Regions from separate parts of the Pantoea sp. XAF26B01_ASV70 genome, predicted to be linked through region 2. Evidence: riboswitches for the same ligand, from Rfam matches in the RefSeq annotation. Region 2 holds a riboswitch; each other region holds the start of a gene.

Region 1 (3,905 bases), on a different replicon from region 2:
GACGCCGGGGATCCACAGCGAAGCGCAGATCGCCGGCTGGAAAAAGGTTACAGAGGCAGTACATCAGCAAGGGGCCACGATTTTCTGCCAGCTCTGGCATGTTGGCCGCGTGTCGCATAATGAACTGCAGCCGGGCAAGCAGGCACCCGTTGCCCCTTCAGCCATCGCAGCCGATAACGTCCGGGTATTTATTGAAACCGGGCCTGGCGCCGGCATATTGACCGCACCCAGCGAGCCACGCGCACTGACTACATCGGAAGTTAAAGAGATTGTAGAGCTTTACCGACGCGCGGCGGAGAATGCCAAAGCGGCCGGTTTCGACGGTGTGGAACTGCATTCCGCCAACGGTTATCTGATTAACCAGTTTATTTCTGAGCACACCAACTTCCGTACGGATGAATATGGCGGCTCTGCTGAGAATCGTCTGCGCTTCCTGCGAGAAGTCGTTGAGGCGGTCAGCTCAGTATTTGGCAGCCACCGCGTTGGCGTCAGATTTGCACCTCTGTTTACCAGTACCGACGAAGAGCGCGTCTATCTCGGCCTGGTTGAAAGTGATCCACACGCGACCTACATCCGCGCAGCAGCACTGCTGAACGAGCTGGAAGTTGGCTATCTCTCCATTGCTGAAGCCGACTGGGACAACAGCCCGGAGATGCCAGAGAGCTTCCGTGTCGCGCTGCGGGAAACATTCCGCTCTCCGATCATCTATTCGGGTCGCTACACGGCTGAAAAAGCGCAGCATGTGCTGGAAAAAGGCTGGGGCGATCTGTTTGGTTTTGGCCGCTCATTTATCGCTAATCCCGATTTGCCCGCGCGGATTAAATCAGGATATCCGCTGAATGAGGTCGATCACGCCTCCCTGTATGGCGGCACTGAGAAAGGCTATACTGACTATCCATTTTACCCATCCTGATATTCTGTGAGGCGGCATGTCCCCCGAAAATGCCCTGAAGTTACTGTCCAACCCGACCAGAGTGGCAGTGCTGAAGTGGCTTAAAAATCCTGACGAAGCGTTTGCGGGCTATACCCAGCTCTATCCCTTCGATCAGTATGGCGTTTGTGCCAGCCTCATACAGGACAAGGCGGGCTTATCACAGCCCGCCACCTCGTTATGCCTGAAAGCACTTCACAATGCGGGGCTGGTTGAAGCCAGCAAAGTCGGGAAATGGACTTACTATCGCCGCGCCGAACCGCGCATTCGTGAAATAACCGATGCGGTAACCCAATCGCTGCAGGCGCTTTAAAAGCGACGGCGTACAGGGTAATGTAGATGTCAGCACCATCCTTCTGAGGGTGACTTCACCGAACGCATTAACTCAGGGTCAGAAAATGTTTATGTCAGTTCTGTCTTTCACAACCGTCACCACCACCGCCTCTGGCGGCGGCGTGAGCGACTCTGTGACTGGCACCTGACACAACAGATTCTCACTCCCCGCCGAACCGGACGGGGAGCTGTTCTCCGTTCTTAAAAACTGAATGGAGACAGGTCATGGTTACATCTGAAAGTGCACTTTTAATTATCGACATGCAGCAGGGCCTTTTTAATGGTCCCGAGGCTCCCTTTGCCGCAAATTCGATCTTGTCGAATACCTCAATTCTCATTACTAAAGCCCGGGCTTCTGCCGTCCCCCTCTTTTTCGCACGCCATATCGGCCCGGATGATTCCCCTTTTAACGAGCAAAGCCCGCTGACGCGCCTGATCCCGGAATTGCAGGTTAACCCGCAGAGTGATGTCGTCTTCACCAAAAGATATCCCAGCTGTTTCAGGGATACTGGCCTGCAGCTTCAGCTGAAGCAAAAGGGCATTAAGCAACTGGTGATTGCGGGGATGAAAACAGAGTTCTGCGTTGATACTACCTGTCGGGCAGCCCCGGAGCTGGGTTTTAACGTCGTACTGATTTCCGATGCGCACACCACCGTCGATAATCCCCACCTCTCTGCGGAGAAGATTATTGCGCATCACAACCAGACGCTGGCGGGCCCCTTTGTGACGCTGGCAACCGCAACTGACTGGCATTTCGGTTCTGCCGGTTAAGTCCGATTTTCTTACCCGGTTCTATGCAGTCTGCTTGACGAAGCTGTCTGCTTAACTTACAACTAAATCCGTCAGGGGAGTCTCGCCAGAGAGACTGAGAGGCTAATAGCGCACCGCGCGGCTTAGCGACCCTTAGAACCTGACCCAGTTGATACTGGCGTAGGAAGACGGGTATCTCATCAGATACTTGCCGCAGGGGCGCATTCGCAACGTTCCTGCCTTTTCCCTCTGTATCACGGGTCTTCGTTAACGGATAACGAGGCCAAATTGAAATATCTCATCCTGAATCTTTCTTTTCCTGTCCGGTGGACACCATGAGCCGCTGGTCGGTGCTCGGCAGCGGCGTTGCCGGGCTTTGTGTCGCCACGCTGCTGCTGGAGCGGGGAGAAACGGTCGAAGTTATTACTCAGCCTGACTGCCGTGCGGCCTCGCACTGGGCGGGCGGCATGCTCGCGCCCTGGTGTGAAGCAGAAAGCGCACCGCCACAGGTGATCGAATGGGGCCAGCACGCGGCCAGATGGTGGGCGAAACGCGTTGATGGCGTGGAACAGCAGGGCACGCTGGTGGTTGCTCCGCCGCGTGACAGCCGCGAACTCACGCGCTTCGCCAGTATGACGCAGCAGCATCAGTGGGTCTCTCCCGGTGACATCGAACCCGCGCTGGAAAACCGCTTTGCCCGCGGCCTGTTTTTCGCCGCAGAGGCGCATCTCGATCCGCGCCGCGCCTTGCAGCAACTGCGCGACAAACTGCAACAGGCTGGCGTCCCCTTTCACAGTGGTAAACCCGGCGGCAAAATCATCGACTGCCGTGGCATCCACGCCACCGATCGGCAGCCCGCCCTGCGCGCCGTGCGGGGCGAAATGGTGATCCTGCACACATCCGACGTACAACTCTCCCGTCCTGTCCGGCTGCTGCACCCGCGCTTTCCCTGCTATCTGGTGCCGCGTGCCGGGGGCCACTTCATGCTGGGTGCCACCATGGTCGAAAGCCACGACAGCAGCCCGATCAGCGCCCGGGCGATGATGGAATTGCTCAGCGCCGCTTACAGCCTGCATCCGGCGCTTGCCGAAGCGCGGATCGTGGAGAGCGGCACCGGTCTGCGTCCTGCTTACCGGCAGAACCTGCCGGAAGTCCGCTACGAAAATGGCCGTTTCTCACTTAACGGCCTCTACCGCCACGGCTTTTTGCTGGCCCCGATCATGGCTGAAAAACTTATGCTGCAACTGACTCAGGAGATGACTCATGCGCGTTGAACTGAATGGACGCACGATTGAAACCGGCGCAACGACGCTGGCGGAGCTTATGGCGGAGCAGCAGATCGATCCGCGGACCGTCGCCACCGCGCTGAACGGGGAGTTTGTACCGCGTAGCCGCTATGCCAGCCAGCAACTTGAGGCGGGCAACCAGCTCGAAATCCTGTCACCGATGCAGGGAGGTTAACCATGTTCTATCAATTTACTCCGCAATCCCGATTTCTGCTCGGCACGGCCGGTTATCCGTCACCGGACATTCTGCATCAGGCGATCAACGCGTCAGGCGCGGAAATTATTACCGTCAGCCTGCGACGGGAAGGCAGTGAAGGCGGCGCTTTCCGCACGCTGCTGCAACAGCTCAACAAACGTATTCTGCCGAATACGGCGGGTTGCCACACGGTGAAAGAGGCGGTGACGACGGCGCAGATGGCGCGTGAACTGTTCGACACACCGTGGATCAAGCTGGAGGTGATTGGCCATGCCGACACGCTGCAGCCCGATCCTTTTGCCCTGGTTGAGGCCGCACGGATTCTCTGCGCTGACGGGTTCCAGGTGTTTCCCTACACTACGGAAGATCTGATTGTTGGCGAAAAATTGCTGGAAGCGGGCTGTGAAGT
Region 2 (3,905 bases):
GAAGTGAAAGGCGACGGCACCAAAGTTACCGGCCTGCACTATATCGACCGTACGACGCAGACCACTCATGAGCTGCCGCTCTCCGGTATCTTCGTTCAGATCGGTCTGCTGCCGAATACCCCATGGCTGGAAGGTGCGGTTGAGCGCAACAAAATGGGTGAGATCATCATCGATGGTAAATGCGAAACTAGCCTGAAAGGCGTGTTCGCCGCGGGCGACTGCACCACCGTACCGTACAAGCAGATCATCATCGCCAGCGGCGAAGGTGCTAAAGCCTCACTGAGCGCTTTTGACTATCTGATTCGTACCAAATCGGCTGAGTAACTTTTAGTTAGCCAGACAATAGCCCCTCAGCACGCGTGCTGAGGGGCTTTTTTTTTAGCCTGTTAATAGCCCGCCAGCGTCATCAGCATCATCCAGATTGGTGTTGTCACCGCCGCAAACACGGTAGAAAAGAGCATGCTCGCCGCCGCCGGGCCGGTAATGACATTAAACTTCTGCGACATCAGATAGACGTTAACCCCGACTGCCATCGATCCCAGCAGCACCACCACTTTACTCTCCAGCGGCGGCAGATCGGTCAGCCACGCGATAGCCCATACCGTCATCGGTTGCAGCACCAGCTTCAGCAGGCAGATGGTATAGCTCTCTTTTAAGCCATCCCGCACCCGATAGTGCGCCAGGCTCATGCCCAGCGTCACCAGCGACAAGGGTGCGGCCAGTGAGGCCAGCATCTTTAGCGGTTCAGCGGCCAGCAGCGGCAAGGGACGTTGCAGAAAGCTCCAGGCTGTACCGCTGAGAATACCGATGATCAGCGGATTCTTCAGCACGCCGAGCAGGGTGCGCCAGAGTCCTTCCAGCGAGAAGCTGCCCTGTTTTGCCCACTCGACCGAAACGGTCAGTAAGGTCCAGAGGATCAAGCTGTTAAACACCAGCACCAGCGCCACCGGGGGCAGGGCTTCTGGCCCCAGCAGCACCGTGGCCACCGGGATCCCCAGCATGACGTTATTGGAAAAGATGCCGCCCAGCGCAAAAACCGACGCCGCTACGCCATCCAGATTAAACAGCCTTGTTGCCAGCAGTCGTCCCACGATAAACACCAGCAGGCAACTGCCGAAAAAGGCCAGCAACAGGCGCGCATCCACCGGCGGACTTTGCGAGAAGGTGCTCATCACCCGAAACAGCATGCAGGGCAGGGCAACGTTAAACACAAAGCGGTTCATCCCTTCGCTGATGCTGGCGGGCCATTTCCCGAGGCGCGTCAGGCAGTACCCCAGCAGGATCAGGATAAACAGCGGGGCTGACAGGTAAATTTGATGGCTTAAGCTTTCAAACAGCAGTGGCATAGAGAGAGTCTGGTCAGACGATGATTAGTTACCAGACTAACAAATTGCTAACTAACTGTTAACCTGAGCTGTGTCCGGAATGACCGTTGCCGGGACGCTAACCTAACCAGCGGCGCGCCTGCCGATCGCTGATGTCGCGATAATAGACCCGGTGAATAATTTCGCCACAGCCTGTGCAACGGGCGGAGATATAGGTGGAGAGGTACTGTCTGCCATTGGGTGCCACGGCACCCCTGCGTTCAATATTAATATCCTGCCATCGATGGCGGTGTGGAATAAGCGCTAAAAATCGCATCATACATCCTGAATAGTATGAAGTTCCGCTTCAGGAGTTTTCTAACCCCATGAAATAAAGTGTTTTTTACGATGATGCTGCAAGCAGGTTAATTATTATGGGATAACCAGAGTCACTGCGGGAAATATTACCTATCCGGGTAATAAGCGGGGCTACCTATAAAGAGGTATCTCGTTAACCCGCAGCATTAAGCCTTTTTTTGCACCCTCAGGCGTTGATCGGGATCATGTGAATTGTTTCAGCTCTGATTATTTCCCAGGCGGGAGTCGCTTGCTTTCGCTGCGCGGCTTGCCTATGCTGCAAGCCGTAATACGACTCGGGGTGCCGCTTTCCACACGGAAAGGGCTGAGAAAAACCCGCTGACCTGAACTGGATAATGCCAGCGTAGGGAAGTCTGATGCCTGACCGCATTCGCCTTCTTGTTCGCCGGTTGGGAGCTACGATGACACATCAATCTCAACACCTTTCTGCCGCGCACTTCGCGCCCATTCTGCACGCTTTCCGGCGCCAGTCACCGCTGGTGCACTGTATGACCAATGACGTGGTCCAGAACTTCACCGCCAACGTGTTGCTGGCACTCCATGCCTCACCGGCGATGGTGATCGATGCCGCTGAGGCTGCCCAGTTCAGTAGCATGGCCGATGCACTGCTGATTAACGTGGGCACCTTAACCCGCGATCGCCAGCAGGCGATGCAGGCTGCCGTCACCGCGGCTAATCAGGCGGGCACGCCCTGGACACTCGATCCGGTTGCCGTCGGCGCGCTGACGCTGCGCAGTGACTTCTGCCAGCAGTTGTTAAACCAGCAACCGGCGGTGATTCGGGGGAATGCGTCAGAGATTCTGGCGCTGGCACAACAGGCCAGCGGCGGGCGCGGTGTCGACACGCTGCATCAGGCGGATGCAGCACTCGATGCGGCCCAACAGCTCGCGGAAACCTGGAGCACGCTGGTGGTCGTCACCGGTGAAGTGGACTACGCCACCGATGGTCAGCGACTCCTTGCTGTACACGGTGGAAGCCCCTTAATGACACAGGTAGTCGGGACCGGCTGCGCCCTCTCGGCAGTGGTGGCGGGTTTCAGCTCTCTGCCTGGCGATCGGCTGATGAATGTCGCGGCCGCCTGTCAGGTGATGGCGCTGGCGGGTGAAAAGGCAGCGGCGCAGGCTGCCGGCCCCGGCAGCTTTGCCACGGCGTTTATTGATGCACTCTGGACGCTGGAGGGTAATCATGAAGCGTATTAACGCTCTGACGATTGCGGGTACCGATCCCAGCGGCGGCGCAGGGATTCAGGCCGATCTCAAGACCTTCTCCGCTCTGGGAGCCTATGGCACCAGCGTCATCACCGCGCTGGTGGCACAGAACACCTGCGGCGTGCAGTCGGTTTATCGCATTACGCCTGACTTTGTTGCTGCCCAGCTCGATTCGGTGCTCAGTGATGTGCGCATCGACAGCGCAAAAATTGGCATGCTGTCAGAAACAGCTATCGTGGAGCAGGTTGCGGCCCGGCTGAGCAATGCGGCAATCCCGTTTATCGTGCTGGACACGGTCATGGTTGCGAAAAGTGGTGATGCGCTGCTCTCGCCAGACGCCGTAGCCAGTGTTCGGGAGCTGTTATTGCCGCAGGTCTCGCTGATCACGCCTAATCTGCCGGAAGCGGCGGCGTTGCTGGACTGCGCCATTGCGGCAGATGAAAAGGAAATGCGCGAGCAGGGACGGGCATTGCTGGCACTGGGCTGTCAGGCCGTGCTGATGAAGGGCGGTCACCTTGCGGCGGCAGAGAGCCCGGACTGGCTGATCACGCACTCAGCAGAGCAGCGATTCAGTACGCCGCGGGTGAATACCCGTCATACGCACGGCACCGGCTGTACGCTGTCGGCAGCCTTAGCCGCGTTGCGACCACGTCATGCTGACTGGGCAGAGACGATTGGGGAAGCCAAAAACTGGTTACAGCAGGCGTTGCTACAGGCGGATTCGCTGGAGGTCGGGAAGGGTATCGGGCCGGTTCACCATTTTCATCAATGGTGGTAACGACGAAGGCCCGCATCGACCTGGTAATCAGGTGGTACGGGCGGTTTCAGGTTCAGGGTGCTTCAAACCAGGCGCTGTTACGCTCGGCAATCGGGGTGATAGAGAAGATCATCTCCTGCAGATGACGACGCATTGCCGCTTCGGCTGCATCGGCGTCATGACGCTTCAGCGCCGCAAAAATCTCTTCATGCTGCTCAATCAGCTTGTCCGGTGGAGAGACTTCACTCAGCGTCAGAA
Region 3 (3,905 bases), on a different replicon from region 2:
AACAGCATCACTCCACGGTGAAGACCGGCAAAACCTTTGTGTAATCTCATCCCGCTATCCTGCTCAGCTGCTTCAGCAATGCGGCCTGACTCTGCATTACCTGTATGTCGTCTGCAGCCCGCGGTGGCTGGCCCGCCAGGGGCGGGCAGGTTTCAATTCCCGCAGAACCGATCACCAGCATGTGGTGACTGAGCCGACTGGCTTCAGCGGCGTCATGGGTAATCAGCAGCACGGTGTGTCCGACCAGCACTTCTGCGGCCAGCGTCTGGATCTGAGCGCGGGTGAGTGCATCCAGTGCGGAGAAGGGCTCATCCATCAGCACAACGGGCTGACGGGTGTAGAGGGTGCGGGCCAGCGCGGCGCGCTGACGCATCCCGCCGGAAAGTGTCGCGGGTCGCGCGTTTGCAGAATGGCTAAGACCTACCCGCATCAGCAGATGCTGCGCCCAGTCGCGATCGGCGCTTTCACCTTTCAGGCGACTGGCGAGGCAGACATTTTGTTCAACCGTCAGCCATGGATAGAGCAGATCCTGTTGCCCCATCCAGGCGATGCGTCCGGTCAGTGGCAGGCCGTCGCTGCCGCTGACCTGCCCGGCGGTGGGTGGCGTCAGACCAGCAATAACCCGCATCAGGCTGCTTTTTCCGACGCCGCTGGCACCCAGTAAAGCGGTAAAAGCACCGCCCGCGATCTCCAGATCAAGCTGGCTGAAGAGTGGCTGCTGGCCATAATTCAGGCTGAGCTGGCGAATTGAAATGCCTGGCGGCACCGGACTGCACGGCAGGTTCATGAGCTGATCCGCTGGGCGGCAGCATGGTTGAGACCCATCTGCCAGAAAGCGGCTTCCAGCCGGGTTGCAGTGGTGAAGATCGCCTCCAGCGGGTGAAACCGGTGTTCACCGGCACGCTGCCGGGCCAGGGTTTCAAACAGTGAAAGTGAGGAGCGAACGCCAGCCAGATAGGCTTCGTCGCCGTAATTTTCTATCCATGCCGCGTAAGGATTCCCCTCAAAGCGGGTTGCGGGATCATGCAGTAGTGTCAGGCCAATTTCAGCGTAACCGGCAACGCACGGCATCAGCGCGGTCAGCAGCTCCAGCGCATCCCCGGTGTGACCCACGTCCAGCACGTAGCGGGTGTAGTTGAGCGTTTCCACGGCTTCGGGTTCACTCGCCATAGCCGCCTCGCTGATGCCCCATTGCTGGCAGTAAGCCTGGTGAAGTGGCAGTTCGCTGACGATAGCGTTAAGCGATGCCGTTGCGCTGCGTAAGGCTGCAGGCTCGGAAAGTTTGCTGATCAGCAGGCCCCAGGCACGGGCGAAGTGCAACAGAAACAGATAATCCTGGGTGAGATAGTGGCGGAAGGCGGCGGGTGGCAGGGTGCCCTGACCGAGTTGCCGCACAAAATCGTGCCCGATATAGGCGTGCCATTGACTGCCCGCCTGCTGGCGCAGACGACCATAAAAGCCGGTGTCGAAAAGCGGATGTGACATAGGATCTCCAGTAACAGGGAGATCCGGGCATACGGTCTGGAACAGGGAATGTTGCAGGAGATGACGCAGAAAATCTGCCGACCCGTCCCTTCGCTGGCATGACCCAGATCAGGTTCAAAGGGTTCGGCTTACGCCATCTCAGCCCATTACAGGACACCCCTCGGAGACATTGGTTATACGATAATTACTGCCGGAGTACAACGGCAGTAATAAGCGTTCTGTTCCGGCGTTGCTGTCGCGCCAGTAACAGCATGACGATAGATTTTAAGTGACGTTGTCACTCAAGATCCGCACCATTACTGGCAATGACTTTTTTGTACCACCAGAAGGATTTCTTCCGCGTGCGCGCCAGCGTGCCGTTACCCAGGTCGTCGCGGTCAACATAGACAAATCCGTAGCGCTTGCTCATTTCACCCGTTGAGGCGGCAACCAGATCGATACAGCCCCAGCTGGTGTAACCCATCACTGGCACGCCATCCTCGATCGCGTCGCCCATGGCGCGGATATGTTCGCGCAGATAGCTGATGCGGTAATCATCGTTGATCTCGCCATTTGATTCGATCTCATCGCGCGCGCCCAGGCCATTCTCCACCAGAAACAGCGGCTTCTGATAGCGGTCATACATCATATTCATCGTGATGCGTAAGCCGAGCGGATCGATACCCCAGCCCCACTCACTGCGCGGTACATGCGGATTGGTCAGGGATTTCACCACATTGGCGGCGCTGCTGTTCTGCTCATTCATCTCTGCCGAGGCGCAACGTGAGGCGTAATAGCTGAACGAGACAAAATCGACGCTGTTTTTCAGAATGTCGGCATCGCCGTCAGCGATCTCAAGCGTCACACCTTTTTCACGGAACACGCGCGCGGCGTAGGCCGGATAGGCCCCACGCGCCTGCACATCAATAAAGAACAGGTTTTCGCGATCCTTTTCCAGCGCAGCCCAGACATCTTCCGGCTTGCTCGACCAGGGATAGAAGTTGCCGCCTGCCAGCATGCAGCCGACCTGGTTCATCGGATTTACTTCATGCGCGATGCGCGTTACCAGCGCGCTGGCGACCAGTTCATGATGGGCCGCCTGATACTTTACCTGATCCTTGTTCTCACCGGGTTCGAACACCAGACCGGCGCCGGAAAACGGGCTGTGCAGCAGGATATTAATCTCATTGAAGGTCAGCCAGTATTTCACCAGGCCATCAAACGCCTCAAAGCAGCTGCGGGCATAGCGGGCAAAAAAGTCGACCATTTTGCGATTGCGCCACGAGCCATATTCAGTCACCAGATGCATCGGCACATCAAAGTGACAGAGCGTGACCAGCGGTTCGATATTATATTTCCGGCACTCCTCAAAGACCGCGCGGTAAAAGGCGATGCCTTGCGGATTGGGCGTCAGTTCATCGCCATTGGGATAGAGACGGCTCCACGCAATCGACGTGCGGAACACGCTGAACCCCATCTCCGCCATCAGCGCAATGTCTTCCGGATAGCGGTGATAAAAATCGATGGCTTCATGGCTGGGATAAAATTCATCGTCACGCAGGGTAAAACGCTTTTCCAGACCGAGTTTGACCGGCATACGGTGCGGGCCATGTGGAATCATGTCGACGGTGGTTAAGCCCTTTCCGCCTTCACGAAAGCCGCCTTCACTCTGGTTGGCGGCCAGTGCGCCGCCCCATAAAAATCCTTGCGGAAACCTTGAATCAGACATGCAATCCTCTTTTCCGGGTCAGCGTGACCCTTTCCTTTAGTGGCTATTAATCGCGTTAGCGCGTTCGGTAACGGGCGCAGGTTGCGTTGCGCTTTCGGGTGCGGTTTTGGTTTCGGGTTCGGTTTCAGGAATATCTTCAAAACCTAACAGCAGCGTCAGCACAAATGACAGCACCACAGACAACACCATGACCGCACCGACCCAGACAATACTCATGGGATTGGTGGGATCGAAGAACTGTACGCTGGTAAACAGGCCGGGAGAGGCCATGGAGTGGCTGGCCAGCCCGCCAATGCCCGCGACCGCGCCGCAGATAAAACCACTGATCAGACAGGCGATCAGCGGTCGTTTTAAGCGGACCGCAACGCCATAGAGCGCCGGTTCTGAAATGCCGGCAATAATCGCTGATGCCGCCGCTGCCAGCGCGGTCTGGCGCAGTTCACGGTTTTTGGTCCGGAACGCCACCGCCAGCGACGATCCCCCCAGCGAGAGGTTGGCACCAATCTCTGACGGCATCACCATGCCCTCTTTGCCGGTTTCGGCAATGGTCTGGATGATGGTGGGGGTGAACACCCGATGCATCCCGGTCATCACCAGCAGCGGCCAGATTGCGCCCATAATCGCGACGGAAAGCCAGCCAAGATAGCCATGCACGGTGTAGACCAGCGCGGAGATGCCGCTGCCGATCCAGATACCAATCGGACCAATCAGC

The links. Region 2 has a riboswitch for thiamine pyrophosphate ahead of thiM (hydroxyethylthiazole kinase). Riboswitches for the same ligand answer to the same signal wherever they lie in the genome.
Region 1: linked by a shared signal. The riboswitch ahead of ACX8ZY_RS21350 (FAD-dependent oxidoreductase) and the one ahead of thiM (hydroxyethylthiazole kinase) in region 2 are both predicted to bind thiamine pyrophosphate.
Region 3: linked by a shared signal. The riboswitch ahead of ACX8ZY_RS19930 (TenA family protein) and the one ahead of thiM (hydroxyethylthiazole kinase) in region 2 are both predicted to bind thiamine pyrophosphate.

What each region holds. Positions count from the first base shown of each region.
Region 1 covers NZ_JBTNCJ010000002.1:391,292-395,196, reverse strand. The annotation lists gene ACX8ZY_RS21365 (alkene reductase) at 1-913, shown strand, start outside; gene ACX8ZY_RS21360 (ArsR/SmtB family transcription factor) at 930-1,244, shown strand; gene ACX8ZY_RS21355 (cysteine hydrolase family protein) at 1,490-2,035, shown strand; TPP riboswitch at 2,099-2,218, shown strand; gene ACX8ZY_RS21350 (FAD-dependent oxidoreductase) at 2,350-3,288, shown strand; gene thiS (sulfur carrier protein ThiS) at 3,278-3,475, shown strand; gene ACX8ZY_RS21340 (thiazole synthase) at 3,478-3,905, shown strand, end outside.
Region 2 covers NZ_CM137251.1:1,533,318-1,537,222, forward strand. The annotation lists gene ahpF (alkyl hydroperoxide reductase subunit F) at 1-324, shown strand, start outside; gene ACX8ZY_RS07230 (AEC family transporter) at 387-1,346, opposite strand; gene ACX8ZY_RS07235 (hypothetical protein) at 1,444-1,641, opposite strand; TPP riboswitch at 1,949-2,049, shown strand; gene thiM (hydroxyethylthiazole kinase) at 2,084-2,881, shown strand; gene thiD (bifunctional hydroxymethylpyrimidine kinase/phosphomethylpyrimidine kinase) at 2,868-3,668, shown strand; gene ACX8ZY_RS07250 (GntR family transcriptional regulator) at 3,721-3,905, opposite strand, start outside.
Region 3 covers NZ_JBTNCJ010000002.1:89,446-93,350, forward strand. The annotation lists gene ACX8ZY_RS19920 (ABC transporter permease) at 1-50, opposite strand, end outside; gene ACX8ZY_RS19925 (ABC transporter ATP-binding protein) at 47-787, opposite strand; gene ACX8ZY_RS19930 (TenA family protein) at 784-1,485, opposite strand; TPP riboswitch at 1,554-1,656, opposite strand; gene ACX8ZY_RS19935 (6-phospho-beta-glucosidase) at 1,763-3,193, opposite strand; gene ascF (PTS cellobiose/arbutin/salicin transporter subunit IIBC) at 3,230-3,905, opposite strand, start outside.